DNA from 3 places in the Paenibacillus sp. FSL R7-0198 genome. Region 3 is predicted to be linked to each of the others. Evidence: a T-box and tRNA genes for the amino acid it is inferred to sense, from the RefSeq annotation. Region 3 holds a T-box; the other regions hold tRNA genes.
The links. The T-box of region 3 lies ahead of ileS (isoleucine--tRNA ligase). A T-box ahead of a tRNA ligase gene usually reads a tRNA of that ligase, here a tRNA-Ile.
Positions count from the first base shown of each region.

Region 1 (10,374 bases), 2.5 Mb from region 3:
GTCGCAAGACTGAAACTCAAAGGAATTGACGGGGACCCGCACAAGCAGTGGAGTATGTGGTTTAATTCGAAGCAACGCGAAGAACCTTACCAGGTCTTGACATCCCTCTGATCGGTACAGAGATGTATCTTTCCTTCGGGACAGAGGAGACAGGTGGTGCATGGTTGTCGTCAGCTCGTGTCGTGAGATGTTGGGTTAAGTCCCGCAACGAGCGCAACCCTTATATTTAGTTGCCAGCACTTCGGGTGGGCACTCTAGATAGACTGCCGGTGACAAACCGGAGGAAGGTGGGGATGACGTCAAATCATCATGCCCCTTATGACCTGGGCTACACACGTACTACAATGGCCGGTACAACGGGCTGCGAAATCGCGAGATGGAGCCAATCCCAACAAAGCCGGTCTCAGTTCGGATTGCAGGCTGCAACTCGCCTGCATGAAGTCGGAATTGCTAGTAATCGCGGATCAGCATGCCGCGGTGAATACGTTCCCGGGTCTTGTACACACCGCCCGTCACACCACGAGAGTTTATAACACCCGAAGTCGGTGGGGTAACCGCAAGGAGCCAGCCGCCGAAGGTGGGATAGATGATTGGGGTGAAGTCGTAACAAGGTAGCCGTATCGGAAGGTGCGGCTGGATCACCTCCTTTCTATGGAGAATCGTTTCCCGAGTGGAAACATTCAAATAAGCAGGTTCTTCGAACCTGCACAGCGATTCATTTCGGTCCATCACTTCGGTGTGGATGAAATGAAGAGCAAACTACTCACTCGTTGCTCAGTTTTGAGAGCTCAAACTCTCAAACAGCTTGCTTTTGCATGGAGCTTGTTCTTTGAAAACTAGATATCGAAACGAAACAAACGCGAATTAGAACATTCCTTTTTAGCTGAACTTGTGTAAACAAGTTTCAATAAAAACGGTAGTCAAATTGCTTTTGTGATGGTATCGGGTGAGAGTGAATTTTGGCTTTGCGTAAGCAAAACAAGGGAAGCGAGCGACCGAAACCGGAACAAAATGGTTAAGCTACTAAGAGCACACGGAGGATGCCTAGGCGCTAGGAGCCGATGAAGGACGTGGCGAACAACGAAACTGCCTCGGGGAGCTGTAAGCAAGCTTTGATCCGGGGGTGTCCGAATGGGGAAACCCAGCTGGGGTAATTTCCAGTTACACCTAACTGAATACATAGGTTAGTGTGAGGCATACCAGGGGAACTGAAACATCTAAGTACCCTGAGGAAGAGAAAACAATAGTGATTCCGTCAGTAGCGGCGAGCGAACGCGGAGAAGCCCAAACCAGAGAGCTTGCTCTTTGGGGTTGTGGGACGTCTCACATGGAGTTACAAAGGAACCGGTTAAGCGAAGAGGTCTGGAAAGGCCCGCCAAAGAAGGTAAAAGCCCTGTAATTGAAAGTTGGTTCCCTCCGAGACGGATCCCGAGTAGTGCGGGGCACGTGAAACCCCGTATGAATCCGGCAGGACCATCTGCCAAGGCTAAATACTTCCTAGCGACCGATAGTGAAGCAGTACCGTGAGGGAAAGGTGAAAAGCACCCCGGAAGGGGAGTGAAATAGAACCTGAAACCGTGTGCTTACAAAAAGTCAGAGCCCGTTTTAGGGGTGATGGCGTGCCTTTTGTAGAATGAACCGGCGAGTTACGTTCCCGTGCAAGGTTAAGGTGAAGAGCCGGAGCCGCAGCGAAAGCGAGTCTGAATAGGGCGACATAGTACGTGGACGTAGACCCGAAACCGGGTGATCTACCCCTGTCCAGGGTGAAGGTGCGGTAACACGCACTGGAGGCCCGAACCCACGCATGTTGAAAAATGCGGGGATGAGGTGGGGGTAGCGGAGAAATTCCAATCGAACTCGGAGATAGCTGGTTCTCCCCGAAATAGCTTTAGGGCTAGCCTCGGAAAACAGAGTCGTGGAGGTAGAGCACTGATTGGGTGCGGGGCCCGCAAGGGTTACCAAGCTCAGTCAAACTCCGAATGCCATAGACTTACTTCCGGGAGTCAGACAGTGAGTGCTAAGATCCATTGTCAAAAGGGAAACAGCCCAGACCATCAGCTAAGGTCCCCAAGTGTGTGTTAAGTGGGAAAGGATGTGGAGTTGCACAGACAACCAGGATGTTGGCTTAGAAGCAGCCACCATTGAAAGAGTGCGTAATAGCTCACTGGTCGAGTGACTCTGCGCCGAAAATGTAACGGGGCTAAACACACCACCGAAGCTATGGCTTGATGCTTTGCATCAGGGGTAGGGGAGCGTTGTATAAGGGTTGAAGGTGTACCGTAAGGAGCGCTGGACATTATACAAGTGAGAATGCCGGTATGAGTAACGAAAAGATCAGTGAGAATCTGATCCGCCGAAAGCCTAAGGGTTCCTGAGGAAGGCTCGTCCGCTCAGGGTAAGTCGGGACCTAAGGCGAGGCCGAAAGGCGTAGTCGAAGGACAACAGGTCGAAATTCCTGTACCACCGTAAGCCGTTATGAGCAATGGGGGGACGCAGTAGGGTAGTGACGCGGACTGATGGATGTCCGTCTAAGCAGTAAGGCTGATGTGTAGGCAAATCCGCACATTGTAAGGCTGAGCTGTGATGGGGAGCGAAAATTGTAGTAGCGAAGGTCATGATCTCACACTGCCAAGAAAAGCCTCTAGCCAGGTGAAGGTGCCCGTACCGCAAACCGACACAGGTAGGCGAGAAGAGTATTCTAAGGCGCGCGGAAGAACTCTCGTTAAGGAACTCGGCAAAATGACCCCGTAACTTCGGGAGAAGGGGTGCCCCGGTAGTGTGAATAGCACGAGGGGGCCGCAGTGAAAAGGCCCAAGCGACTGTTTAGCAAAAACACAGGTCTGTGCGAAGCCGTAAGGCGAAGTATACGGGCTGACGCCTGCCCGGTGCTGGAAGGTTAAGGGGAGTGGTTAGGGAGCAATCCCGAAGCTGTGAACCGAAGCCCCAGTAAACGGCGGCCGTAACTATAACGGTCCTAAGGTAGCGAAATTCCTTGTCAGGTAAATTCTGACCCGCACGAATGGCGTAACGACTTGGGCGCTGTCTCAACGAGAGATCCGGTGAAATTTTAATACCTGTGAAGATGCAGGTTACCCGCGACAAGACGGAAAGACCCCATGGAGCTTTACTGCAGCTTGATATTGAATTTGGGTACGATCTGTACAGGATAGGTGGGAGCCTTTGAAGTGGGAGCGCAAGCTTCCATGGAGGCAACGTTGGGATACCACCCTGATCGTATCTAGGTTCTAACCTGGTACCGTAATCCGGTGCGGGGACAGTGTCAGGTGGGCAGTTTGACTGGGGCGGTCGCCTCCTAAAGAGTAACGGAGGCGCCCAAAGGTTCCCTCAGAATGGTTGGAAATCATTCGAAGAGTGCAAAGGCATAAGGGAGCTTGACTGCGAGACCTACAAGTCGAGCAGGGACGAAAGTCGGGCTTAGTGATCCGGTGGTACCGCATGGAAGGGCCATCGCTCAACGGATAAAAGCTACCCTGGGGATAACAGGCTTATCTCCCCCAAGAGTCCACATCGACGGGGAGGTTTGGCACCTCGATGTCGGCTCATCGCATCCTGGGGCTGAAGTAGGTCCCAAGGGTTGGGCTGTTCGCCCATTAAAGCGGTACGCGAGCTGGGTTCAGAACGTCGTGAGACAGTTCGGTCCCTATCTGTCGTGGGCGTAGGAAATTTGAGAGGAGCTGTCCTTAGTACGAGAGGACCGGGATGGACGTACCGCTGGTGTACCAGTTGTTCCGCCAGGAGCACCGCTGGGTAGCTATGTACGGACGGGATAAACGCTGAAAGCATCTAAGCGTGAAGCCCCCCTCAAGATGAGATTTCCCAGTATGTAAGACCCCTTGAAGACGACGAGGTAGATAGGCTGGGGGTGGAAGTGCAGCAATGCATGGAGCTGACCAGTACTAATCGGTCGAGGGCTTATCCAAATATGCAAGTGATAATTCGCATGTTTCGTTTCGAATCTAGTTTTCAGAGAACAACACTCTGAAATGTAAGCTACGCGTTTGGTGGCGATGGCGGAGGGGTTCCACACGTACCCATCCCGAACACGACCGTTAAGCCCTCTAGCGCCGATGGTACTTGGACCGCAGGGTCCTGGGAGAGTAGGACGCCGCCAAGCGAAACCCCATTGGGGTATTTTTTTTCGAAAATTGATAAGGGCCCTTAGCTCAGTTGGTTAGAGCGCACCTCTGATAAGGGTGAGGCCGGTGGTTCGAGTCCACCAGGGCCCATAGCAAGACCACAACAAGAAATACACCAGAGTATGGGGCCATAGCTCAGCTGGGAGAGCGCCTGCCTTGCAAGCAGGAGGTCAGCGGTTCGATCCCGCTTGGCTCCACCATTCCCTGATAGCTCAGTTGGTAGAGCACTCGACTGTTAATCGAGTTGTCACAGGTTCGAGCCCTGTTCGGGGAGCCAGTAAGGCCCGTTGGTCAAGGGGTTAAGACACCTCCCTTTCACGGAGGTAACAGGGGTTCGAATCCCCTACGGGTCATAATATGGAGGCTTAGCTCAGCTGGGAGAGCATCTGCCTTACAAGCAGAGGGTCGGGGGTTCGATCCCCTCAGCCTCCACCATATAACTTTATAACGACGCGGGGTGGAGCAGCCCGGTAGCTCGTCGGGCTCATAACCCGAAGGCCGCAGGTTCAAATCCTGCCCCCGCAATTATACTTTCCTTGAGAAAGTGATCTGGAACCGTGGTGTAGTTGGCCTAACATGCCTGCCTGTCACGCAGGAGATCGCGGGTTCGAATCCCGTCGGTTCCGCCATTTTTTGATTTAGTAAGGCTCGGTAGCTCAGTCGGTAGAGCAGAGGACTGAAAATCCTCGTGTCGGCGGTTCGATTCCGTCCCGAGCCACCATATATAACACCTTTAATACGCCGGTGTAGCTCAACTGGTAGAGCAACTGACTTGTAATCAGTAGGTTGGGGGTTCAAGTCCTCTCGCCGGCACCATGTAATCCTGGAGGATTAGCGAAGCGGCCAAACGCATCAGACTGTAAATCTGCTCCCGTACGGGTTCGGTGGTTCGAATCCATCATCCTCCACCAGTTTTTCTATGAGTCATTAGCTCAGTTGGTAGAGCACCTGACTTTTAATCAGGGTGTCGAAGGTTCGAGCCCTTCATGACTCACCATTATATGCGCGTGTGGCGGAATTGGCAGACGCACTAGACTTAGGATCTAGCGTCTTTGACGTGGGGGTTCAAGTCCCTCCACGCGCATCCCTTATTTGCGGAAGTGGCTCAGCGGTAGAGCATCGCCTTGCCAAGGCGAGGGTCGCGGGTTCGATTCCCGTCTTCCGCTCCAATATTTTGCGCCCTTAGCTCAGCTGGATAGAGCGTTTGACTACGAATCAAAAGGCCGGGAGTTCGAATCTCTCAGGGCGCGCCATTATAACTTCATATTTTGCCGGCGTGGCGGAATGGCAGACGCGCTCGACTCAAAATCGAGTGGGAAACCGTGGAGGTTCGAGTCCTCTCGCCGGTATAGATAACGGGATGTAGCTCAGCTTGGTAGAGCACCTGGTTTGGGACCAGGGGGTCGCATGTTCAAATCGTGTCATCCCGATTGTTGTTATGCGGGTGTAGTTCAATGGTAGAACTTTAGCCTTCCAAGCTAATAGCGTGGGTTCGATTCCCATCACCCGCTTATATATTGAAAAAGAAAGAGATGGTACTCACCGTCTCTTTCTTTTTTTGCATTCATAGATATATTGGTAATTTAGTACGTGGTGCTCTCAGAAAGTATATGGCTCTTTATCATGTACCAGGATGTAACTCGAGCTTGCATAAATTTCCCCACCTTAAATTTGTCCTTGTTAATTGTGGACGCTATTCAAATGGAACAGATCTAACGCACCGTATAACGCCTGGATATACTCTTCTTTACCACTTATATAAAAACGCTTACAAAAATAGCTTGCGTAAATCATTAACCTGTAATACCATATCAATTAAGCGCTTAACCTTAAGGGGTAAGGCGCTTAAACTTAACGTAGATTAAGCGCTTAACCCGTAAAGGAAAGGACGGCGATCAATTCATGAATACAATTCGACTAACGATGGCTCAGGCACTGCTTCGATACCTGGATCAGCAATATATCTCGGTTGACGGGGTGGAAACCAAGTTTGTGAAGGGAATCATCGGTATTTTTGGACATGGCAATGTAACAGGCATTGGAGAAGCGCTGGAGCGCAGTCCGGGAAGCCTGACGTATATGCAAGGCAAGAACGAACAAGGTATGGTGCATACGGCAGCGGCTTATGCCAAGCAGAAGAACCGCAGACAGATCTATGCATGTACAACATCTATTGGACCTGGTGCTTTGAATATGATTACAGCGGCAGCTACTGCAACGGTGAACCGAATTCCGGTTTTATTGCTTCCTGGAGACAACTTTGCTACACGGGAACCGGACCCGGTACTTCAACAGTTGGAAGTGAGCAGTGATTATACGATCTCAGCCACTGATCCATTCAAAGCCGTCAGCAAGTACTGGGATCGCATTGTTCGTCCCGAACAGCTGATGATTGCTGTTACACAGGCCATGCGTGTACTAACCGATCCAGCAGAGACGGGAGCAGTAACGCTCGCACTGCCGCAGGATGTGCAGGCAGAGGCGTACGATTATCCAGAATCGTTCTTTGCCCGCAAAGTACATTATCTGGACCGTCGCCCCCCGGTACAGGCAGCCATTGAGCGGGCAACGGAGCAGATTGCCCGAGGCAGAAAGCCGATGCTCGTTGCAGGCGGCGGTGTGTTGTACTCTGAGGCGTCCGTTCAACTCGTGGAGTTCGCCGAAGCATTTGGTATTCCGATCGCCGAGACGCAGGCGGGCAAGAGCGCAGTCTCTTGGGACCACCCACTGAATGTGGGGGCCATCGGGGTTACCGGCTCTCTGGCAGCCAATAGGCTGGCGAGAGAAGCAGACGTTGTGATCGGCGTCGGTACGCGGTTCTCGGATTTCACGACTGCGTCCCGCTCTGCTTTTCAGCATCCGGAAGTGTCATTCATCAACATCAACTTGAACGGCATGGATGCCGCCAAGTTAGGCGGAAAAGCCATCCTGGCAGATGCGCGCGAAGGATTGCAGGCTTTGCAGAAGGAATTGCAGCAAAGACAATACCGCAGTGCATATGGTGCATCCGAAATCGCTGATCTCCGCGCTGAGTGGAATGCAGAAGTGGATCGGCTGTATGCAGCTCAACATGAAGCAGGGCTGGCACAGACAACGGCAGTCGGCATAGTTAATCGGACGATTGATCCTTCCTCCGTTATTGTGTGTGCGGCAGGCAGTCTGCCAGGAGACCTGCATCGTCTGTGGCGTGCGGCTGAACCAAAGACGTATCACATGGAGTATGGATTCTCCTGTATGGGGTACGAGGTAAGCGGAGCGTTCGGAGCAGCACTTGCTGAGCCGGATCGTGAAGTGTACGCCATGGTGGGGGATGGCAGTTATCTGATGCTGCATTCGGAGTTTGTGACCAGTTTGCAGGAACAGAAGAAGATGACCGTTCTATTATTCAACAACAATGGATTCCAGTGTATTCATAATTTGCAGCGGGAACATGGTAGTGACGGGTTCGGCAATGAGTTCCGTTATCGGGAATCCGAGAGTGGACGACTGACCGGGGATTACATGCCAATGGACTTTGCTGCACACGCACGAAGCATGGGAGCCAAATCCTATAAAGCGGAGACGGCAGAACAGCTGGAACAAGCACTTCGAGATGCGAAGAACGAAACAGTGAGTACGCTGATTGAGATTCCGGTCGTGCCTGGGACCAACGCAGGTGGATACGAGTCGTGGTGGAATGTAGGTGTGCCAGAAGTATCTGCCGAGGAAAAGGTAGTTCATGCCCATCAAACCATGCAAGCCAACCGCGCTAAAGCAAGACTTATTTAATCCGGTTTAATATAGTGAACCACAATGTTGAACGACAAAGGAGACGTGGAGCAATGAGCAAGCTGCCATTCCAGCTTGGGATTCATCCGATCAATTGGGTCGGTGAAGATGTGAAGGAGCATGGTGATGCGACAACGTGTGCACAGATTCTGGATGATATTCAGCGTCTTGGGCTGACAGGTACAGAGATGGGACGTAAATATCCAACTGATCCTGCTATATTGCGTGAGGAATTGAGCAAAAGGAATATCAATCTGGTCTCCCAGTGGAAATCGGTACTTCTCTCCGATCCGGCGTATCGTCAGTCGGAGCTGGACAGTTATCGCAGACATGCGGAATTTCTGCAATCCATGGGCAGTAAGGTGATCAGTACGGCGGAGGTAGGCGGGTCACTTCATTTTGATCCAAGACGGACACCGAATGAAAAAGAAGTGCTTAGACTCAACGAATCTGAATGGCATATTCTCGCTGAAGGGTTGAACGAAGCTGGAGCTATTGCCCGCGAACATGGGTTGAAGCTTACGTACCATCATCATGGAGGCACAGTGGTAGAGCAACCGGATGAGATTGATCGACTGATGGAGCTGACAGACCCTTCTCTCGTGTATCTGCTCTATGATACTGGTCATGCCTATTATGGCGGAGCCAATCCACTTGAACTGTTGCGCAAACATTATGATCGGGTCGCCTATATCCATCTGAAAGACATTCGCCCTCATGTGCTGGATGAAGCACGCGCGGAGCAGTCTGATTTTGTCGGTTGTATTCGTAGAGGCGTGTTCACTGTACCAGGAGATGGATGCATTGATTTTGCACCAATTCTGCAAGAACTGATCACACGAGGGTACGATGGCTGGGCGATGCTTGAAGGAGAGCAGGACCCTGCGATTCATAACCCTTATGAGTATGCCAAGCGATCTTTGAACTATATGGAATCGTTATACCAACACAGCTGATTCGTTCAGCATTGCAGCGGTCAGAGGCCACACCCATGAAGTGAAAAAGGAAGAAGGCCAGCAAGAGTATAACGTTACGATTGGAAAATAAAACTGACTTACTCTAGACGTTTACGAGTCCTTACAATGGAATGAGTAACTAGTCTAGATATCCATATACAACATGTAAAATCCCACTACAGAAAGGGGCTCACATGCAATGACTTACGTATCCTTTCCCGTATCCAGGAAGAAGGATTTCACCGCGATTGGCCGCTTGTGCATCGACTTGAACGCCAATGAGATCAATCGCCCGATGGAAGAGACGATGACATTCACGAAGTATGTTGGCGGCTCTCCGGCCAATATTACGATTGGCATGTCCAGACTGGGTATGGAGACGGCTTTTATTGGTAAGATCGCCAATGACCAGATGGGCAGATTCATCCAGAGTTATTTGGAGAAGAACGGCATCGATACATCAAATGTAGTTACAGATGACACCGGAGCGGTGACGGGGCTTGCTTTTACCGAAATCAAAAGCCCAACAGATTGCAGTATCCTGATGTACCGGGACAATGTAGCGGATCTGTTATTACAGGCGCAAGAGGTACAAGAGCAGTTGATTGCTGACTCCAAAGTGCTGCTAATCTCAGGCACAGCCCTCGCACAGAGCCCATCCCGTGAAGCCGTATTACAGGCACTAACGTATGCGAAAAAACATGGCACGGTTATTGTGTTTGATCTGGACTATCGCCCATACACTTGGACATCGGACGAAGAGACAGCGGTCTATTATAACCTCGCAGCCGAGAAATGCGATATCATCCTGGGTACACGTGAAGAGTTCGACATGATGGAGACATTCGACCACAATCCGGATCATAGCGATCAGGTAACTGCACAGAAATGGTTTGATTTCTCAGCGAATATTGTAGTAATCAAACACGGTAAGGAAGGCTCCATTGCTTATACACGCGAAGGGCTTTCTCACCGTGCGGACAGCTATCCGGCAAAAGTGGTCAAAACGTTTGGTGCAGGCGACTCCTATGCGGCCGGCTTCCTGTATGGATTGATGCAGGGCTGGACGATTGAGCGCAGCATGGCGTATGGCAGTGGCGCAGCAAGTATCGTCATTTCAAGCCACAGCTGTTCGGATGCGATGCCAACGGTGGAACAGGTGAATGATTACATCGAACGTTGCAATCGGGGCGAGATTACCGTGTCTTGAAGCACGTTGCAATACTTTGAACAACGTACTCATACAGATCTATAACAATGAACATGTTGAACATAAGCGATTACACATAAGCGAAGGGAGACAGGGCTATGGGAAAAGGAATTTCTGAAGCGTCTGCAACAGCGACAATGGTACAAAACTGGATCGGAGGTGCCTGGGTAACCCCAGCGTCAACTCGCACGGAGCCAGTGGTGAATCCGGCTACAGAAGAGGTTATTGCACATGTGCCACTGTCCGAACAAGCGGACGTGGATCTGGCGGTTCAGACAGCACG
Region 1 is NZ_JBBOCB010000001.1:3,999,026-4,009,399, forward strand. Features, by position in the region: rRNA gene MKY87_RS17250 (16S ribosomal RNA) at 1-649, shown strand, start outside; rRNA gene MKY87_RS17255 (23S ribosomal RNA) at 1,014-3,941, shown strand; rRNA gene rrf (5S ribosomal RNA) at 4,019-4,135, shown strand; tRNA gene MKY87_RS17265 (tRNA-Ile) at 4,174-4,247, shown strand; tRNA gene MKY87_RS17270 (tRNA-Ala) at 4,282-4,357, shown strand; tRNA gene MKY87_RS17275 (tRNA-Asn) at 4,359-4,434, shown strand; tRNA gene MKY87_RS17280 (tRNA-Glu) at 4,439-4,510, shown strand; tRNA gene MKY87_RS17285 (tRNA-Val) at 4,517-4,592, shown strand; tRNA gene MKY87_RS17290 (tRNA-Met) at 4,609-4,682, shown strand; tRNA gene MKY87_RS17295 (tRNA-Asp) at 4,709-4,786, shown strand; tRNA gene MKY87_RS17300 (tRNA-Phe) at 4,803-4,878, shown strand; tRNA gene MKY87_RS17305 (tRNA-Thr) at 4,898-4,973, shown strand; tRNA gene MKY87_RS17310 (tRNA-Tyr) at 4,983-5,068, shown strand; tRNA gene MKY87_RS17315 (tRNA-Lys) at 5,079-5,154, shown strand; tRNA gene MKY87_RS17320 (tRNA-Leu) at 5,161-5,241, shown strand; tRNA gene MKY87_RS17325 (tRNA-Gly) at 5,252-5,326, shown strand; tRNA gene MKY87_RS17330 (tRNA-Arg) at 5,334-5,410, shown strand; tRNA gene MKY87_RS17335 (tRNA-Leu) at 5,428-5,506, shown strand; tRNA gene MKY87_RS17340 (tRNA-Pro) at 5,514-5,587, shown strand; tRNA gene MKY87_RS17345 (tRNA-Gly) at 5,598-5,668, shown strand; gene iolD (3D-(3,5/4)-trihydroxycyclohexane-1,2-dione acylhydrolase (decyclizing)) at 6,060-7,925, shown strand; gene iolE (myo-inosose-2 dehydratase) at 7,979-8,881, shown strand; gene iolC (5-dehydro-2-deoxygluconokinase) at 9,081-10,091, shown strand; gene MKY87_RS17365 (CoA-acylating methylmalonate-semialdehyde dehydrogenase) at 10,190-10,374, shown strand, end outside.
Region 1: it has a tRNA-Ile gene. The T-box ahead of ileS (isoleucine--tRNA ligase) is inferred to sense a tRNA for this amino acid. The anticodon was not compared.

Region 2 (10,374 bases), 2.6 Mb from region 3:
GGTGCAAGACCCTGAAGGCCGCCGTTATATGGATATGTTAAGTGCATACTCTGCATTGAATCATGGTCATAGACATCCTGTGATCATACAGGCGCTCAAGGATCAGGCAGATCAGGTTACGCTGACATCACGGGCATTCCACAGCAGCTCCGCTTCTCTTTTTTATCAGAAACTCTCACAATTCACGGGCAAATCCAAGATTCTTGCCATGAATACAGGAGCTGAAGCGGTGGAGACTGCGGTAAAGGCAGTACGTAGATGGGCTTATCGTTGCAAAGGTGTACCGGAGAATCAAGCCGAAATTATCGTATGTTCTGGTAACTTTCATGGAAGAACTCTGACGGTTACTTCCTTTTCCTCTTCAGCGGAGTATAAAAAAGATTTTGGACCGTTCACACCTGGATTCCGGATTATTCCCTATGGAGATATAGAAGCGCTGAAAAAGGCCATTACGCCAAATACGGCTGGTTTTCTTGTAGAGCCTATTCAGGGCGAAGCTGGAATTGTTATCCCGCCTGATGGATATTTGGCTGAAGCCTTTGCTCTGTGTAAGATCCAGCAGGTGTTGACTGTAGCTGATGAGATCCAGACCGGATTTGGAAGAACGGGTCGCCGTTTTGCCTCCGACTGGGAAGGGGTTGAACCAGATATCTGGATTATGGGTAAAGCGCTGGGGGGAGGGGTCATGCCCATCTCGGCTATTGCTGCCGATGCGGAGATACTTGATTTGTTTGAGCCGGGGTCTCATGGTTCTACGTTTGGGGGTAACCCACTCGCCTGCGCCGTGGCTATAGCAGCTCTGAAAGTTCTTGAAGATGAGAAGCTTGCCGAGCGATCGGAGCGTCTGGGGAACTATTTTATGAAAAGACTTCGAGATATTCGCAGTTCAGCCATACGGGATATTCGGGGTAGAGGGTTATTTATTGGTGTTGAGCTGCATGAATCAGCACGTCCCTATTGTGAGCGATTGATGTCTGCTGGTTTGCTATGTAAAGAAACCCATGAGACAACCATTCGATTTGCTCCACCACTGACGATTAAAGAGTCCGAGATTGACTGGGCACTGGAGAGAATTGAGCAGGTATTGATCAACAATGAGGGAGCTGACCTACATGAAAAATGATGATGATGTCCATGGTGGAATAAAAGATACTTCTATTGATACAAGTCAAACATCTGTGCGACGTAATATTGCTATCATTAAGGTTCCTTTTGGACTCGGTGGAGCAAGAGGTGGAGCAGAGTTGGGGCCTGATGAATTGATTACAGCTGGACTGAAGCGGGAGATTGCGAGTCTTGGGCTAGTACTTTCCAAAGAAGTGCGGGTAGATTGTCCTTCTGAACCGGCTGCCCCTATTGAGCGAAATCGTGTAAAACATTTAAATGAGGTACGTCAGGTCAGTCAGAAGGTGTGTAGTGAAGTATCAGGCGCAGTAGAGGAGGGGGCTTTTCCACTTGTGCTTGGGGGAGATCATAGTGTAGCGATTGGTACTTTTGCCGGGCTAACAGCGCATTATTCGAATTTGGGTGTGATCTGGTTTGATGCGCATGCAGACTTGAATACGGAAGAACGTAGCTTGTCCGGTAATATGCATGGGATGAGCGTGGCTGCATCCTTGGGGCATACTGCATTCAATCTGTCACACATTGCTGGAGCAGGCGCGTTTATTGATCCGTCCAACTTGGTCTATGTTGGTCTGCGTGATTTGGATGAGTATGAGAAAGAGCAGATTAAGGGACTGGGAATCCGAGCATTTACGATGCATGATATTGACCGTATGGGAATACAGCAAGTTATTGAGCAAGCAGTAGCTACTGCGGGAAAAGGGACAGATGGTATTCATGTCAGCTTTGACATGGATTGTCTGGATCCGCGGGAAGCTCCGGGTGTGGGCACCCCAGTACCGGGTGGTTTGAATTATCGAGAGGCACATTATGCATTGGAGATACTTGCTTCCACAAATCAAGTTACGTCGATGGAACTGGTTGAGGTGAATCCGTTGTTTGACCACAATAGACATACGGCAAGGCTTGGTGTGGAACTGATCGCTTCGTTACTTGGTAAGCGCATATTGTAAGCACTGAGAAGTGATGCGGAGTGTGCAAGCTTTGCCTAAGGAATATAATTTCTTATCTATTATAGAAGGAAAGAAAACTGAGATCTTCGAAAACCAGGGCTAGTCACAATCAATTGTTCACTGCAATCGCAGTGGAAGTGGCTTCCCTGGTTATGTTTAATGGATAAGTATATTAGAAGCGTCGTAATGAGGATGCGGAGAGTTATTTCTAAAGTACAGGAGCGTCAGATTACATATTGTGCTGATGATGTGGGTTGATTATCATTTTTGAAAAAAGACTTGCAATTGAAATCTGTACATGATATATTCTAATTCCGGCCAAGAAAACACGGTTTACACGGTGCGGCAAGCAAATGAAATAAGCTTCGAAAGAAACTTAAAAAAAAGAGCTTGCAAAGTTGGTTCGGACATGATATTATATAAGAGTTGCTGAAGAGAACGACATTCGGTAACGGAACAAGTTTGATCTTTGAAAACTGAACAACGAGTGAGTAAACATTCTGCTTGCAGAATGAATGCGAAAGTTGGAAACAAGCCTTGGCTTGGATCGGCTGGAGCACAAATGAGATTTTTAATCTCGTCAGATTCAAAATGAGCTTATCGCTCTTTTCAATACTTTATTGGAGAGTTTGATCCTGGCTCAGGACGAACGCTGGCGGCATGCCTAATACATGCAAGTCGAGCGGACTTGAAGAGAAGCTTGCTTCTCTGATGGTTAGCGGCGGACGGGTGAGTAACACGTAGGCAACCTGCCCTCAAGTTTGGGACAACTACCGGAAACGGTAGCTAATACCGAATAGTTGTTTTCTTCGCCTGAAGGAAACTGGAAAGACGGAGCAATCTGTCACTTGGGGATGGGCCTGCGGCGCATTAGCTAGTTGGTGGGGTAACGGCTCACCAAGGCGACGATGCGTAGCCGACCTGAGAGGGTGATCGGCCACACTGGGACTGAGACACGGCCCAGACTCCTACGGGAGGCAGCAGTAGGGAATCTTCCGCAATGGGCGAAAGCCTGACGGAGCAATGCCGCGTGAGTGATGAAGGTTTTCGGATCGTAAAGCTCTGTTGCCAGGGAAGAACGCTTGGGAGAGTAACTGCTCTCAAGGTGACGGTACCTGAGAAGAAAGCCCCGGCTAACTACGTGCCAGCAGCCGCGGTAATACGTAGGGGGCAAGCGTTGTCCGGAATTATTGGGCGTAAAGCGCGCGCAGGCGGTCATTTAAGTCTGGTGTTTAATCCCGGGGCTCAACCCCGGATCGCACTGGAAACTGGGTGACTTGAGTGCAGAAGAGGAGAGTGGAATTCCACGTGTAGCGGTGAAATGCGTAGATATGTGGAGGAACACCAGTGGCGAAGGCGACTCTCTGGGCTGTAACTGACGCTGAGGCGCGAAAGCGTGGGGAGCAAACAGGATTAGATACCCTGGTAGTCCACGCCGTAAACGATGAGTGCTAGGTGTTAGGGGTTTCGATACCCTTGGTGCCGAAGTTAACACATTAAGCACTCCGCCTGGGGAGTACGGTCGCAAGACTGAAACTCAAAGGAATTGACGGGGACCCGCACAAGCAGTGGAGTATGTGGTTTAATTCGAAGCAACGCGAAGAACCTTACCAGGTCTTGACATCTGAATGACCGGTGCAGAGATGTACCTTTTCTTCGGAACATTCAAGACAGGTGGTGCATGGTTGTCGTCAGCTCGTGTCGTGAGATGTTGGGTTAAGTCCCGCAACGAGCGCAACCCTTATATTTAGTTGCCAGCACTTCGGGTGGGCACTCTAGATAGACTGCCGGTGACAAACCGGAGGAAGGTGGGGATGACGTCAAATCATCATGCCCCTTATGACCTGGGCTACACACGTACTACAATGGCCGGTACAACGGGCTGCGAAATCGCGAGATGGAGCCAATCCCAACAAAGCCGGTCTCAGTTCGGATTGCAGGCTGCAACTCGCCTGCATGAAGTCGGAATTGCTAGTAATCGCGGATCAGCATGCCGCGGTGAATACGTTCCCGGGTCTTGTACACACCGCCCGTCACACCACGAGAGTTTATAACACCCGAAGTCGGTGGGGTAACCGCAAGGAGCCAGCCGCCGAAGGTGGGATAGATGATTGGGGTGAAGTCGTAACAAGGTAGCCGTATCGGAAGGTGCGGCTGGATCACCTCCTTTCTATGGAGAATCGTTTCCCGAGTGGAAACATTCAAATAAGCAGGTTCTGAGAACCTGCAACAGCGATTCATTCTGGTCCATTACTTCGGTGTGGATGAAATGAAGAGCACAACACTCACTCGTTGCTCAGTTTTGAGAGCTCAAACTCTCAAAACAGCTTGCTTTTGCATGGAGCTTGTTCTTTGAAAACTAGATATCGAAACGAAACAAACGCGAATTAGAACATTCCTTTAAGCTGAACTTGTGCAAACAAGTCAAGTGTATAAAGGTAGTTAAATTGCTTTTGTGATGGTATCGGGTGAGAGCGACTTTTGGATTTGGACGTAGTCCAAATCAAGGGAAGCGAGCGACCGAAACCGGAACAAAATGGTTAAGCTACTAAGAGCACACGGAGGATGCCTAGGCGCTAGGAGCCGATGAAGGACGTGGCGAACAACGAAACTGCCTCGGGGAGCTGTAAGCAAGCTTTGATCCGGGGGTGTCCGAATGGGGAAACCCAGCTGGGGTAATTTCCAGTTACACCTAACTGAATACATAGGTTAGTGTGAGGCATACCAGGGGAACTGAAACATCTAAGTACCCTGAGGAAGAGAAAACAATAGTGATTCCGTCAGTAGCGGCGAGCGAACGCGGAGAAGCCCAAACCAGAGAGCTTGCTCTTTGGGGTTGTGGGACGTCTCACATGGAGTTACAAAGGAACCGGTTAAGCGAAGAGGTCTGGAAAGGCCCGCCAAAGAAGGTAAAAGCCCTGTAGTTGAAAGTCTGTTCCCTCCGAGACGGATCCCGAGTAGTGCGGGGCACGTGAAACCCCGTATGAATCCGGCAGGACCATCTGCCAAGGCTAAATACTTCCTAGCGACCGATAGTGAAGCAGTACCGTGAGGGAAAGGTGAAAAGCACCCCGGAAGGGGAGTGAAATAGAACCTGAAACCGTGTGCTTACAAAAAGTCAGAGCCCGTTTTAGGGGTGATGGCGTGCCTTTTGTAGAATGAACCGGCGAGTTACGTTCCCGTGCAAGGTTAAGGTGAAGAGCCGGAGCCGCAGCGAAAGCGAGTCTGAATAGGGCGACATAGTACGTGGACGTAGACCCGAAACCGGGTGATCTACCCCTGTCCAGGGTGAAGGTGCGGTAACACGCACTGGAGGCCCGAACCCACGCATGTTGAAAAATGCGGGGATGAGGTGGGGGTAGCGGAGAAATTCCAATCGAACTCGGAGATAGCTGGTTCTCCCCGAAATAGCTTTAGGGCTAGCCTCGGAAAACAGAGTCGTGGAGGTAGAGCACTGATTGGGTGCGGGGCCCGCAAGGGTTACCAAGCTCAGTCAAACTCCGAATGCCATAGACTTACTTCCGGGAGTCAGACAGTGAGTGCTAAGATCCATTGTCAAAAGGGAAACAGCCCAGACCATCAGCTAAGGTCCCCAAGTGTGTGTTAAGTGGGAAAGGATGTGGAGTTGCACAGACAACCAGGATGTTGGCTTAGAAGCAGCCACCATTGAAAGAGTGCGTAATAGCTCACTGGTCGAGTGACTCTGCGCCGAAAATGTAACGGGGCTAAACACACCACCGAAGCTATGGCTTGATGCTTTGCATCAGGGGTAGGGGAGCGTTGTATAAGGGTTGAAGGTGTACCGTAAGGAGCGCTGGACATTATACAAGTGAGAATGCCGGTATGAGTAACGAAAAGATCAGTGAGAATCTGATCCGCCGAAAGCCTAAGGGTTCCTGAGGAAGGCTCGTCCGCTCAGGGTAAGTCGGGACCTAAGGCGAGGCCGAAAGGCGTAGTCGAAGGACAACAGGTCGAAATTCCTGTACCACCGTAAGCCGTTATGAGCAATGGGGGGACGCAGTAGGGTAGTGACGCGGACTGATGGATGTCCGTCTAAGCAGTGAGGCTGATGTGTAGGCAAATCCGCACATCATTAAGGCTGAGCTGTGATGGGGAGCGAAAATTGTAGTAGCGAAGGTCATGATCTCACACTGCCAAGAAAAGCCTCTAGCCAGGTGAAGGTGCCCGTACCGCAAACCGACACAGGTAGGCGAGAAGAGTATTCTAAGGCGCGCGGAAGAACTCTCGTTAAGGAACTCGGCAAAATGACCCCGTAACTTCGGGAGAAGGGGTGCCCCGGTAGTGTGAATAGCACGAGGGGGCCGCAGTGAAAAGGCCCAAGCGACTGTTTAGCAAAAACACAGGTCTGTGCGAAGCCGTAAGGCGAAGTATACGGGCTGACGCCTGCCCGGTGCTGGAAGGTTAAGGGGAGTGGTTAGGAGCAATCCGAAGCTGTGAACCGAAGCCCCAGTAAACGGCGGCCGTAACTATAACGGTCCTAAGGTAGCGAAATTCCTTGTCAGGTAAATTCTGACCCGCACGAATGGCGTAACGACTTGGGCGCTGTCTCAACGAGAGATCCGGTGAAATTTTAATACCTGTGAAGATGCAGGTTACCCGCGACAAGACGGAAAGACCCCATGGAGCTTTACTGCAGCTTGATATTGAATTTGGGTACGATCTGTACAGGATAGGTGGGAGCCTTTGAAGTGGGAGCGCAAGCTTCCATGGAGGCAACGTTGGGATACCACCCTGATCGTATCTAGGTTCTAACCTGGTACCGTAATCCGGTGCGGGGACAGTGTCAGGTGGGCAGTTTGACTGGGGCGGTCGCCTCCTAAAGAGTAACGGAGGCGCCCAAAGGTTCCCTCAGAATGGTTGGAAATCATTCGAAGAGTGCAAAGGCATAAGGGAGCTTGACTGCGAGACCTACAAGTCGAGCAGGGACGAAAGTCGGGCTTAGTGATCCGGTGGTACCGCATGGAAGGGCCATCGCTCAACGGATAAAAGCTACCCTGGGGATAACAGGCTTATCTCCCCCAAGAGTCCACATCGACGGGGAGGTTTGGCACCTCGATGTCGGCTCATCGCATCCTGGGGCTGAAGTAGGTCCCAAGGGTTGGGCTGTTCGCCCATTAAAGCGGTACGCGAGCTGGGTTCAGAACGTCGTGAGACAGTTCGGTCCCTATCTGTCGTGGGCGTAGGAAATTTGAGAGGAGCTGTCCTTAGTACGAGAGGACCGGGATGGACGTACCGCTGGTGTACCAGTTGTTCCGCCAGGAGCACCGCTGGGTAGCTATGTACGGACGGGATAAACGCTGAAAGCATCTAAGCGTGAAGCCCCCCTCAAGATGAGATTTCCCAGTATGTAAGACCCCTTGAAGACGACGAGGTAGATAGGCTGGGGGTGGAAGTGCAGCAATGCATGGAGCTGACCAGTACTAATCGGTCGAGGGCTTATCCAATTAGCAAGTGATAACTCGCGTGTTTCGTTTCGAATCTAGTTTTCAGAGAACGATCTCTGAAATGTAAGCTACGCGTTTGGTGGCGATGGCGGAGGGGTTCCACACGTACCCATCCCGAACACGACCGTTAAGCCCTCTAGCGCCGATGGTACTTGGACCGCAGGGTCCTGGGAGAGTAGGACGCCGCCAAGCGATTTCCCTTTGGGGTATTTTTTTTGCCCCCCTTGCCAAGGAATAAGGGATATATAAGGGCCCTTAGCTCAGTTGGTTAGAGCGCACCTCTGATAAGGGTGAGGCCGGTGGTTCGAGTCCACCAGGGCCCATAGCAAGACCACAACAAAGAAATACACAGTGTATGGGGCCATAGCTCAGCTGGGAGAGCGCCTGCCTTGCAAGCAGGAGGTCAGCGGTTCGATCCCGCTTGGCTCCACCATTCCCTGATAGCTCAGTTGGTAGAGCACTCGACTGTTAATCGAGTTGTCACAGGTTCGAGCCCTGTTCGGGGAGCCATATGGAGAGGTGTCCGAGCTGGCCGAAGGAGCACGATTGGAAATCGTGTAGGCGTCACAAGCGTCTCGAGGGTTCGAATCCCTCTCTCTCCGCCAGATAATTTTTTTAGCAAGGCCCGTTGGTCAAGGGGTTAAGACACCTCCCTTTCACGGAGGTAACAGGGGTTCGAATCCCCTACGGGTCATATTATGGAGGCTTAGCTCAGCTGGGAGAGCATCTGCCTTACAAGCAGAGGGTCGGGGGTTCGATCCCCTCAGCCTCCACCATATAACTTTATAACGACGCGGGGTGGAGCAGCCCGGTAGCTCGTCGGGCTCATAACCCGAAGGCCGCAGGTTCAAATCCTGCCCCCGCAATTATACTTTCCCTGAGAAAGTGATCTGGAACCGTGGTGTAGTTGGCCTAACATGCCTGCCTGTCACGCAGGAGATCGCGGGTTCGAATCCCGTCGGTTCCGCCATTTTTAATTAAATATACACCGTGCCGGTGTAGCTCAACTGGTAGAGCAACTGACTTGTAATCAGTAGGTTGGGGGTTCAAGTCCTCTCGCCGGCACCATTTTTAGTATTTACATCTGAATTTGTGATAGAATGTATATTATAGATGCAGTTGCTAATACTAAGATACTCTTAGTGGATGAATGGCTTACTCTATGGCGATCGTGGCGAAGTGGTTAACGCACCGGTTTGTGGATCCGGCATTCGGGGGTTCAATTCCCCTCGATCGCCCCATGATTTTTTAATGGGGATTAGCCAAGCGGTAAGGCAACGGACTTTGACTCCGTCATGCATAGGTTCAAATCCTATATCCCCAGCCATTTCATTTATGAGTCATTAGCTCAGTTGGTAGAGCACCTGACTTTTAATCAGGGTGTCGAAGGTTCGAGCCCTTCATGACTCACCATTATATTTTGCGGTCGTGGCGGAATTGGCAGACGCGCACGGTTCAGGTCCGTGTGGGCTAACCCCCCGTGGAGGTTCGAGTCCTCTCGACCGCACCATATGTTTTGCGGAAGTGGCTCAGCGGTAGAGCATCGCCTTGCCAAGGCGAGGGTCGCGGGTTCGATTCCCGTCTTCCGCTCCAATATTTGCGCCCTTAGCTCAGCTGGATAGAGCGTTTGACTACGAATCAAAAGGCCGGGAGTTCGAATCTCTCAGGGCGCGCCATTATTCTCATAAGTATCGGGATGTAGCTCAGCTTGGTAGAGCACCTGGTTTGGGACCAGGGGGTCGCATGTTCAAATCGTGTCATCCCGATTTTTTTATTTTGCGGGTGTAGTTCAATGGTAGAACTTTAGCCTTCCAAGCTAATAGCGTGGGTTCGATTCCCATCACCCGCTTCCGAGTAACATACAGAAAAGCCTTTGCTTATAGCAAGGGCTTTTTTTTGCGTTAAAAAGAATAAGTGGATTCCTTTTAAAATAGAGTCAATTGTCATTTGATTAAGGATAGAATCTTTGTTTTAATAAATAGAACAATTCGTATCTGATTTACCGTGTTTATTTATAAAGGAGGACAAACAGTAATGAAAAGAGCTCTGGTCATTGGTGGAAACGGAACGCTAGGTAAAGCTGTTGTTGCGAAACTGAGAGATTATTCCGTTGAGGTTATTACAGCAGGTAGACAATCCGGGGATGTTCAGGTGGATATGACTTCGACAGAGAGTATTACTACCCTCTTTGAAACGGTGAGAAATATTGATTACGTCATTGTGGCGGCAGGTCAGACCCATTATGCGAAACTCGAAGAACTTACACCTGAGAACAATATGATTAGTGTGCAGGGTAAACTGCTTGGACAGGTTAATATCGTGTTGATTGGTCAGCACTATATTAATGACAAAGGGAGTTTCACGTTGGTCAGTGGCATAATACAAGACCACCCTATTGAGAAAGGCGCATCAAGTGCTATGGTCAATGGGGCCATTGATGCGTTTGCCAAAGCGGCAGCGTTTGAGTTGCCACGAGGCATTCGTTTGAACTCAGTTAGTCCCAACTTATTTGTAGAGTCGGCGGAGAAATATAAGGATTTCTTTATTGGATTTAATCCTGTACCTGTAGAGAAAGTGGCTAATACGTTTATCCAGAGTGCACTTGGGATCGAAACAGCCCAAAACTTTAAAATATATTAAAAGCCTGATGTGAATGAAGAATTACTGGAATGAAGAACTGCTGGATGAGACCATTTGGAATATTAAATATAAAGTAGATCCACCGAAAATCCGGTGAATCTCCTTTTGTTTGTTGTGGAAGAAACAGAGGTATGTTTACTATTGTGAAGCAGGTAGTCCAAGAACTTCGAGCATTTCATTACGTTTGAGCG
Region 2 is NZ_JBBOCB010000001.1:4,032,108-4,042,481, forward strand. Features, by position in the region: gene MKY87_RS17495 (ornithine--oxo-acid transaminase) at 1-1,123, shown strand, start outside; gene rocF (arginase) at 1,113-2,078, shown strand; rRNA gene MKY87_RS17505 (16S ribosomal RNA) at 2,696-4,248, shown strand; rRNA gene MKY87_RS17510 (23S ribosomal RNA) at 4,617-7,543, shown strand; rRNA gene rrf (5S ribosomal RNA) at 7,619-7,735, shown strand; tRNA gene MKY87_RS17520 (tRNA-Ile) at 7,793-7,866, shown strand; tRNA gene MKY87_RS17525 (tRNA-Ala) at 7,901-7,976, shown strand; tRNA gene MKY87_RS17530 (tRNA-Asn) at 7,978-8,053, shown strand; tRNA gene MKY87_RS17535 (tRNA-Ser) at 8,057-8,148, shown strand; tRNA gene MKY87_RS17540 (tRNA-Glu) at 8,166-8,237, shown strand; tRNA gene MKY87_RS17545 (tRNA-Val) at 8,244-8,319, shown strand; tRNA gene MKY87_RS17550 (tRNA-Met) at 8,336-8,409, shown strand; tRNA gene MKY87_RS17555 (tRNA-Asp) at 8,436-8,513, shown strand; tRNA gene MKY87_RS17560 (tRNA-Thr) at 8,536-8,611, shown strand; tRNA gene MKY87_RS17565 (tRNA-His) at 8,709-8,784, shown strand; tRNA gene MKY87_RS17570 (tRNA-Gln) at 8,796-8,870, shown strand; tRNA gene MKY87_RS17575 (tRNA-Lys) at 8,881-8,956, shown strand; tRNA gene MKY87_RS17580 (tRNA-Leu) at 8,966-9,053, shown strand; tRNA gene MKY87_RS17585 (tRNA-Gly) at 9,062-9,136, shown strand; tRNA gene MKY87_RS17590 (tRNA-Arg) at 9,143-9,219, shown strand; tRNA gene MKY87_RS17595 (tRNA-Pro) at 9,236-9,309, shown strand; tRNA gene MKY87_RS17600 (tRNA-Gly) at 9,322-9,392, shown strand; gene MKY87_RS17605 (short chain dehydrogenase) at 9,578-10,183, shown strand; gene MKY87_RS17610 (ABC transporter substrate-binding protein) at 10,322-10,374, opposite strand, start outside.
Region 2: it has a tRNA-Ile gene. The T-box ahead of ileS (isoleucine--tRNA ligase) is inferred to sense a tRNA for this amino acid. The anticodon was not compared.

Region 3 (10,374 bases):
CATCGAAGAAGGACATTACGGTACATGTGCGGTCTGCCAGCAACCCATCCCTTATGAACGCATGGAAGCTGTTCCCTACACCAAATACTGCAAAAAACATCAACCGGAAACCGTTGTCTCTGAGAACCGTCCTGTAGAGGAAGAATTCCTCGCCCCGGCATTTGGTCGAACCAGTCTGGACGAGCGTGATGATCAAAATGGCTTCGATGGTGAAGACACCTGGCAGATTGTTGAAAGCTGGGGCACATCGAACTCACCAGCCATGGCTGAAGGACGCGATATCGACAGCTATGATGTTATGGCGATTGAAGCCACCGATGAAGTGGAAGGCTGCGTTGAAGCGTACGAAAGCTTTGTTGCCACGGACATCTATGGTCATGACGTCTCCATCGTGCGTAATCGACAATATCGCCAGTACCTGGAGAACCGTGAAGGCGATGGTCTGTTAGAACCGGATATGGAGACGGATGACATGTACTAAATGCACTTTGATATCATTCACCTTCAATCGCTGATCGCTTAGTATGTGTTCATATCAAGCTGGCGCTGGACAATGCGCACAATATCAGCGATGTAATCTCCAACAATGGGAAGATTGAGCGCCCCAAGTAGCTGCAAAACGTAAATGATCGTTGCTGCGAAAAAGGTAAACCCAATCGCAATCCCCACACCTCGTGCGGCTCCAGACAACAGGTTAAGTCCGATCAATTTCCATGGCCTGTTCAGCAATTCTGTGTATTGCGCTATTCGTGAACGTTCCAGTTCATTCGCCAGACGGTTCGTCAGGGTATGTAACTCTTCAATTTTGTCATGGGAATTGAGATTATCTGATGTTGATTGTTGTGAAGTGGATGCGGTTTGCTTGTCATGTTCGCTCATGTTTTGGTCAGTTCCTTTGATCAATATAGATTGACTGCACTATAGAATCATTGCCTTATTGCTCAAAAAACAAACGAGCCCAGATACAGGGAATATGTCCCTGCCTCTGCGGCTCGTTGGTTTATACTCTATATTCTATCCCTGTTGAATGAGACATGCTCCGAATTACGCTTCGATGTAAATACCGATCGATTTGCCTCCGGCTTCAATGCGTTCCATGGACTCATTCGAGCCAAATGTAACTTCAGTTACGAGAACATTTTCACGCAACACATCATCAAACGCCTGAATAGCTTCCTGAAGGGATGCATCCACATCCAGTGTCAAACGTACTCTTTTCTCAATTGGCAGGTCCAGTCGTTTCCGGGTATCCTGCACAGCACGAACCACTTCACGGACCCAACCTTCCTGTTCCAATGCTGGCGTGATTTCGGTATTGAGCGCAACCGTCAGACCGTAACCTGATGCTGAAGCAAAGCCTGATTTGGCTTGTTTATCAACCAATAATTCTTCGCTCGTCACTTGCAGCTCTTCGCCTTCCGGAGAAACGATGTTCAGCACACCCTCCGAAACCACTTTACGCGTCTCATCGGCTGACATTCCCTTGAAGAAGTTTTGCAGGAATCCTACGTTTTTACCGTATTTCTTACCTGCAACTTTCAGGTTCAGCTTCAATGTAAAGTCAACGAATTCCGCATCATTATGCTCCGTACGGATTCCTTTTACATTGATCTCTTCCTTGATGATCTCTTCATAACTTGCCAGGTCAAACCCTTTATCCAAAGAAACGATCAATTCGGACAGCGGCTGACGTGTCTTGATGCCAGTTTCGTTACGAACGTTACGGGCAAGTTCAACCACGCGGCGAGCCGTCTCCATATCCTGTTCCAGTCCTGCATCAATCAGCGCTTCATTAGCTACCGGATAGTCTTCCATGTGCACACTCTCACCTGTTGCAAGGTTCAGATAGATATCTTCTGCAAGCATCGGTGTAAATGGAGCAACCAGTTTCGCAGTAGTCACCAACACCTCAGTCAATGTACGGTAAGCATCCAATTTATCCTCTGTCAGGCCACTTCCCCAGAACCGGTCACGGGAACGACGGATATACCAGTTACTCAACTCATCAACAAATGCTTCAATCGCTTTGGAAGAGTTCAAATAGTCGTTAACCAACAGCGCTTTTTCTACAACCAGGATCAGGCTGTTCAGTCTCGACAGAATCCAGCGATCCAGCTTGTGGGCGGACAGTTGGAACGGGTGCTCCTGTGGATCAAATCCATCAATGGTAGCATAAAGCGTCAGGAATGCATGGGTGTTGACCAGCGTATCCACCATTTTGGATTTTGCTTCGCCTACGATACCTTTGGAGAAACGTTTGCTGTTCCACGGTGCACTGTCAGACAACAAAGCCCAGCGGAATGCATCTGTACCGTATTCTTCAATGACTTCCCAAGGATCGATAACGTTACCTTTGGATTTGGACATCTTCTGTCCGTTCTCGTCAAGAACGTGTCCTGTAGCCATAACCGCTTTGTAAGGCGCTTTGCCTGTCAAAAGGGTGGAAACCGCCAGCAAACTGTAGAACCAGCCACGTGTCTGGTCAATCCCTTCACAGATCATATCTGCAGGATACTGCTGTTCAAATACTTCTTTATTTTCAAATGGATAGTGCTGCTGGGCAAACGGCATGGAGCCGCTGTCGAACCAGACATCGATCACTTCCGGTGTACGTTTCATTTCATATTTGCCGCAAGAGCTCATGACTTTAACGTCATCCACATATGGTTTATGCAATTCAAGATTCTCAGACACATCACCTACCGCACGGGCACGCAGTTCTGCAATGCTGTGTGGAGCAAATTGTTCACCAGTCTCCTCGCACACCCAGATGTTCAGCGGAGTTCCCCAATAACGATCACGGCTGATGTTCCAATCCACCAGATCCTCGAGGAATTTCCCGAAGCGACCTTCTCGAATGTGACCCGGGTACCAATCCACTTCACTGTTGTTGGCAATCAATTGGTCCTTGATGGCTGTTGTTTGGATAAACCAACTGTCCATTGCATAGTACAGAAGCGGTGTATCACAACGCCAGCAGAATGGGTAGCTATGCTCATATTTTTCTTTGCTGAACAAACGTCCATTTTCAGACAGATATCGCACGATATCAATATCACAATCCTTCACGAAACGTCCGGCAAAGTCAGTAACCTCAGCTACAAATTTACCTTCCAGGTCCACCATGTTCACAAAGCTGATCCCATTCTCACGGCATACACGGTAGTCATCTTCACCATGGGCAGGAGCCATGTGTACGATACCCGTACCACTTGCATCCGTTACAAAGCCTGCACCCAGAATGATGTTGGCCTTCTCAGCCTGTACGTAGTTGAACGGAGGATCGTACGTTTTGCCAACCAGGTCAGCACCTTTCAGTGCACCGATGATTTCATACTCACCCTTGGTATCTTTCATCACTTTTTCAACCAGATTGGTTGCCATGATGTACACTTCATCACCTTGACGAACACGGGAGTAATCCATATCCGGATTCACGGCAAGTGCAACGTGTGAAGGCAGTGTCCAAGGTGTTGTCGTCCAGGCCAGTACAAATTCTCCGCTGTCATTCAGTTTGAATTTCGCTGTAGCACTCAGGTCTTTGACGTCTTTGTACCCTTGTGCAACTTCATGAGAACTCAGTGTTGTCTGACAAGAAGGACAATACGGGCTCACACGGTGACCACGATACAACAGGCCTTTCTCATGAATTGTCGCCAGGATGTTCCATACACTCTCGATGTAGTTGTTATCAAGGGTGATATACGGGTTATTCATATCCGTCCAATATCCGATGCCTTCTGTCAAATCACGCCATTGTTGCTCGTACTCGAATACACTCGCTTTACATTCGTTAATGAATTTCTCCACGCCGTAATCTTCGATTTCCCACTTGTGGGAGATACCAAGCTTTTTCTGTACACCCAGTTCTACAGGCAGACCATGTGTATCCCAACCTGCTTTACGAACAACACGGTAACCTTTCATCGTGTTATACCGTCCAACGAAATCCTTGATTACGCGTCCCAGTACGTGGCCGATATGCGGTTTACCGTTTGCTGTAGGCGGCCCTTCATAAAATACGAAGTTAGGCTTGCCCTCCCGGTTTTCAATGGATCTTTTGAATGTATTCTCGGTTTTCCATTTATCTAACACGCGTAATTCTCTGGCACGTGCCTTCTCTTTGACGTCAACTCGTTGCATGATGATTATCTTCCCTTTCTTTGGTTGGATTGTGGACCGTCCACAAAAAGCGTTTCAATCCCCCTAAATCCCCCTTGCCAAGGGGGACCCCATAGGCGCTCCGCCCTCTGGACACCCGGGATGGGTTGTCGGTGGGGGATCGGTTGCGCTTATGGGCGAGGGGTGGATGTGCGTAGTGGCGGCCATTTTGCGGCTGTTCCCTGCGTGAACGCCGCATGGCCTTACCGCGAGGCGGGTGTTGCCGGGTGCTTCGCTTTCCCGGCGGGTGGCTCTCTCCCTGAGGCCCCTTCGGGCCTCAGGGAGAGAGCCTTTTTTGGACACAAAAAAACCCCGTCCCTGGAAAGGGACGAGGCTATACTCGCGTTACCACCCTAATTCTGTTCATCACAAACCACATCCAGGCAAGCCTGGGTATGCTCTGTCATCAACAGCGCTTATGCCCCGCTATACTACCGCAGGGTGCCGTTATAACGTACGGCTTACGGTTCGGCTTACACACGGCAATCAAGATCACCGCTTCAGCGTCACTTCTCCGGGGAGATATTCGGCTATAACTCATCCATTGGTTTGCACCAACCACCAACTCTCTGAGGGATGAGATCATAACGTACTGAACCCGTCATGGAATCACTATTCATTATGAATATAGTTATAGCCTCTTTGCAGACAAAAGTCAACCAGGCGACAGACTAATAAATTTCTTTCATCTCCCGCTCACGGTCGCGCACTTCCTGCTCCCGGCTCTCCAGCACTTCCCAACCATCCTGAGTCAACAGTTCAAGCTGCGCTTCAACAAGCGTGCGGAAACGGGCACGATAAATCGATGCCTGCTTTTTCAGTTCTTCCACTTCCAAAGCAATTTTACGTGATTTGCCCAGCGATTCGTTCACGATCCGGTCTGCATTTTTCTCTGCTTCCTTCACGATCAACTGCGCTTCTTTCTTCGCATTGTTCTTCACATCATCAGCAGCTTCCTGCGCAATGATGATCGTTTTGCTAAGCGTCTCTTCAATCGTGGCAAAATGATCCAGCTTTTCCTGAACGGACAGCAACTGATTGCTCAGCTCTTTGTTCTCGCGAATGACGCCTTCGTAATCTTTGATGACTTGATCCAGGAATTCATTGACTTCATCCTCGTCATACCCGCGCAAACGTCGGGAAAATTCCTTGTTGTGTATGTCCAGCGGCGTTAATGGCATGCTGTCCACCTCCTGTTAAAGTTCCTTCCCGTGCAGAGAAGGTTGCAGCATATGGGTACCACCCAAGGGGCCGTATCGTTGATGCCTAACCTTGGCAACGTATACGGAATGCAGGATCAGAATTACATCCTCCAACGTTCATATAAAGCTTTGACTTAATGTATATCGGATACACCGCGTATTTTCTACACCTTTATGATAAACATTTCGACAAGAAAGCGGATTTTCCTGCAACAGACTCAGGCAAATTTGCCGATTTTCACTCGGCAACGCCCTTTTTTGGTCATCCCATCCTGTTCCATAACCTTGAAACGGCCAAATCCCTGAATGGATACGACATCACCCGCTTTTAGCGATTTGGAGGGATCTTCCTCAACTTTCCAGTTCACACGGCAACGACCAGCTTTGATCGGCACCAGCACTTTACTGCGACTAAGCCGATACACATCTGCGCAGATTCCATCCAAACGAAGCGAAGCAACCGTAATGTCCATCGTCTCCAGTTTACTCTCTGACCATCGCATCTGATCCAAAGGAAGTAACTCTGTAAACACATGTAACCGATGCACCTGATTCAGTTGAAGCGATAAAAAAGCGCCGGTTTCCGCCGCCACCACTGTATGGCAACCGTCCTCCAGCACTTGGATATCCCCGATCTTTCCACGTTTCATCCCAAGCCCGAGCAGGGAACCCATATAGTCCCCATGCTCCAGCTCCGAGATTTTCTGATCATCAGACGTAATACTGAGCACCTGCATTCCCATATCCTCATCATCCAGATACATATAATCAGGTGCAACCAGCGCACGCTTGCGTTCAGCAGCCTCGTAACCACCATCCAGACGAATCTGAACGTCGTTACGGCGATTGGCAAGAGTCTGTAATATAAAAACCTGTCTTGGATCAAGGAAGTCAGTTAGCTTCATGTCATGATACTTACCTGCCCGCTCAACCCAATCCGAAGCCTTATCTACGAAATCCCGCTCATCATGGCTAAAATGTTCGTAAATTTCACCGCTCATCTATGTCACCCTACCCTAATATACAAAATATCGAAGTATGGAGATCAGCCCATTAAGCGCAAGTTGCAGAACGATCAGCGCCACAATCGGGGAAATATCCAGCACACCGAACAAAGGGGGGATAAATCGACGGAATGGTCTTAGATATGGTTCCACTAATTTGCCCAGCCATTCACCGATGAAGCTTTCCCGCGCATTGGGAAGCCAAGACATCAATATGTAGACAATGACCATGTAAAAGTAAATCTGGTATAACGTGTACAACACGCTTTCAATCTGATACAAAAGTGGCTCACCTCATTCTGTTATAATCTTGCTCGCTGTCAGCCAGTATTTCCGTAATTGAGCCCTGAATTTCAACCGTATCTGGCGTACAGAGAAAAATGTTTCCGCCGATTTTGGAAATACCGCCACCCAATGCATATACCGTGCCACTCAAAAAATCAATAACGCGCAGCGCTTGGTCCTGGCGAATTCGTTGCAAGTTCACCACAACGGTACGATGCGAACGCAGATGGTCGGCAATTTCCTGAGCCTCGTCATAAGAACGTGGTTCATACAGGACAACTTTAACATTTTTCTGGGAATGAATGCTCACCACATTATTCCCCCTTTGGTTTCTACGTTTATCGAGACTGGAGGTTTCAGCTTCCTGATGTTCAGCCTCATTTTCCTCCTGCGCAGCCATTCGTTCACGTTCCACAATCTCTTCCTCTTCCTGAAGTCCGAGGAAATTCATAAATTTATTCATTACGCCCATCGTGAACCCTCCTCTTTTCCTACGAGAATCGATCCTAGCCGTACCCAGGTTGCACCTTCTTCAATGGCCACTTCAAAATCATTGGACATCCCCATCGACAGCTCAGTCAATGGCTCTGCTGTAAGGGCTTGTCCATTCAATTGATCTCTCAGCTCACGCAATCCACGAAATACGGGCCGCGTCAGCTCCGGATCTTCCTCATGAGGTGCCATGGTCATCAGGCCAACGACCTTGAGATTGTTGAACGAACGAATATCACGCAAAAAAGAACTTGCCTGTTCAGGCTGTAATCCATACTTGCTCTCTTCACCCGAAATATTCACCTGCAAAAACGTTTCCACTTGGATGCCAAGTGAAGCTGCTTTTTTATCCAGCTCCTTCGCCAATGACAAACGATCCAGTGAATGTATGTAACGAAACTTGCCAATCACGTCTTTCACCTTGTTTGTCTGCAAATGACCGATAAAATGCCAGGTACCCTGCTGACCAAAAGCTTCCCATTTGGCCTGTGCATCCTGCCACCGGTTTTCTCCAATATGCTCAAGACCATGATCCAGCACCGATCCCGTTGTTTCAAGTGAGACATATTTCGTGACCGCAATCACATTCACATCATCACGATGACGGTTACTGCGCCGACATGCATCCTCGATCTTCTGATTTACCTGTTGTATACGCTCCTCCAATGACACAGAGGGTCACCTCTCTTCCAGCCCAATCCAGCTCGCCATACGCCCTGTAACACCATTTTCCTTCCTATAGGAGAAAAATAGTTCGGGATGACAACTTGTACACCATGTTGTACATTCGATATGATCCGGCATTATTCCTGCTTTCATCATAATGTGTCGATTACATTCTTTCAAGTTTAACATCGTTTTACCGTTATTCACGGCTCGATATGCTTGTTTAGAAGCAGAATCCTCGTATTTATCATTAACCGGGGAATCATCAAACCAAACCCGTACATGCTGCATGACCGCCTCATCCACTTCATAACAGCAATCCCCAATCGACGGACCGATTGTAGCTCGAATGTCCTGCCTACGGCTGCCATACTCCCGTTCCATCGTCTCCACCATGGATACAGCGATACCCGCGACTGTACCTTTCCAGCCGGCATGCGCAAGACCTACCGCCTGCTGCACAGGGTCATAGAAATAAAGCGGAACACAGTCGGCATAGAAAGAAGTCAGCAGCACACCAGGCACATTCGTGACCAATCCATCCGTATCCTGCAACGCAGATTGACGATCAAGTAATCCTCTGCTCCGATCTTCAGCGGTAATTACAGCCACATGTTTGCCATGCACCTGCTCTCCACAGGTCCATGCTTCTGCTGCAAAGCCAAGCTTCTCGGTTACAAGCCTACGGTTGTTAAGTACAACTTCAGGGTCATCCCCCACATGATAAGCACAATTGAGCGTGGCATACGGAACTTTTCCAACTCCACCATGCCTCGTCGTAAATCCGACTGACAGCTGTTCAAATTGCTGTTTCCAGGGCTCAACATATAATAATAACGGATCAGGACCGAAATCTGAATTTGGGTTCTTGGTCCGTTCAAGTAATTCTTTATCCAATACAAAGGGTTCCATTATCTCACCTCACCACTTCCAGTGTACCAAATGAGCCACATTCTGTCTCATTTATATCGTTCGACGCTGATTACGGTCTGATCGTTCAATGCGTTCCACACGGTCTGTGCGGTTATGCTGCTGTTCATCATACAGGCGCGCTTCGCGATCACGTTCGTCATACGTGTTTTCCTTTACCTCATCCATCTTTACCAGAATCACATCTGAGCCAATCTTCACAATATTTCTCCAGGGAATCACCAGATCCGTTCCCCCGCCAAAAAGACCCATAAAACGGCTGTACCCCGGCACTACAATCGCTTCAATTCGTCCCTGCTTCAGATCCAGCTCCAAGTCACTGATCTGACCCAGGCGTTTACCATCCGTAATGTTAATGACATCCTTTGTCTGAAAGTCCGAGATTTTCATGCCTCGTGCCGCTACTTCGCTCGTATTTACTTTCATTCATCTCCGCCCCCTGTTATTCCTCTTCTGCCCGTTCTTCACGCTTCTATACAATATATGTTTCAGGGGCGAAAAATGTCCTGTTTTTCATCGAATGTGGAAACGGTCCAAAACAAAAAGACGACCAACGGTATACACTGCCCCGATTGATCGTCCTTCTGCCCTTGCATCGTGTTACGACTTAACATGTTTTTGCATCTGCTGTATCGCTGATTTCTCCAGACGTGATACCTGAGCCTGGGAAATGCCAATTTCATCAGCCACTTCCATCTGGGTTTTCCCTTCGAAAAACCGCATCGACAGAATCATTTTTTCCCGCTGACCAAGACGATGCATCGCTTCACGGAGTGCAATTTCCTCGATCCATGACACATCTTTGTTTCTGTCATCACTGATCTGATCCATAACATAGATCGGATCTCCACCATCATGATAAATCGGTTCGAAGAGCGAGACCGGGTCCTGAATGGCGTCCAATGCAAAAACAACATCTTCCTTCGGCACATTCAGTACTTCCGCAATTTCAAATATCGTCGGTTCCCGGGAATTTTTATTCGTCAGGCTGTCACGGACCTGAAGCGCTTTGTAAGCTATATCCCTCAAGGAGCGAGATACCCGAATTGGGTTATTATCACGCAGGTATCGACGGATTTCACCGATAATCATCGGCACCGCGTAGGTTGAAAATTTGACATTCTGGGATAAATCAAAATTATCAATGGCTTTCATCAGGCCGATGCAACCAACCTGGAACAGATCATCGACAAACTCCCCCCGATTGTTAAAACGCTGAATGACACTGAGTACCAGACGCAGGTTGCCATTCACTAATTTCTCTCTTGCTGAGCGATCATGGTGTTGCTGAAGGGAATGAAACAATTCCCGCATTTCAGTGTTGGTGAGGACAGGCAATTTTGCGGTGTCCACGCCACAAATCTCGACTTTGTTTCGGGTCATCGTGATTTACCTCCCAAGGAGAAACATTAATGTACATTATCTCCGGGGCAGGCTTTTTTATTCGTACTTGGCATCCTTGCCAGTAATACCCATTCTGACCGATGATGTATTTCAGACCATTTTATTGAACTCTTTGCGAAGTCTTTTAATGATTCTTTTTTCGAGACGAGAGATGTAGGATTGGGAGATTCCAAGTAGATCCGCTACATCTTTTTGTGTCTTTTCTTCCCCATCCGTCAGGCCAAAACGAA
Region 3 is NZ_JBBOCB010000001.1:1,470,312-1,480,685, forward strand. Features, by position in the region: gene MKY87_RS06275 (TraR/DksA C4-type zinc finger protein) at 1-481, shown strand, start outside; gene MKY87_RS06280 (DUF5665 domain-containing protein) at 520-879, opposite strand; gene ileS (isoleucine--tRNA ligase) at 1,045-4,143, opposite strand; T-box leader at 4,483-4,775, opposite strand; gene MKY87_RS06290 (DivIVA domain-containing protein) at 4,833-5,342, opposite strand; gene MKY87_RS06295 (YlmH family RNA-binding protein) at 5,582-6,364, opposite strand; gene MKY87_RS06300 (YggT family protein) at 6,380-6,649, opposite strand; gene MKY87_RS06305 (cell division protein SepF) at 6,657-7,124, opposite strand; gene MKY87_RS06310 (YggS family pyridoxal phosphate-dependent enzyme) at 7,115-7,816, opposite strand; gene pgeF (peptidoglycan editing factor PgeF) at 7,823-8,722, opposite strand; gene MKY87_RS06320 (YlmC/YmxH family sporulation protein) at 8,774-9,166, opposite strand; gene sigG (RNA polymerase sporulation sigma factor SigG) at 9,341-10,123, opposite strand; gene sigE (RNA polymerase sporulation sigma factor SigE) at 10,235-10,374, opposite strand, start outside.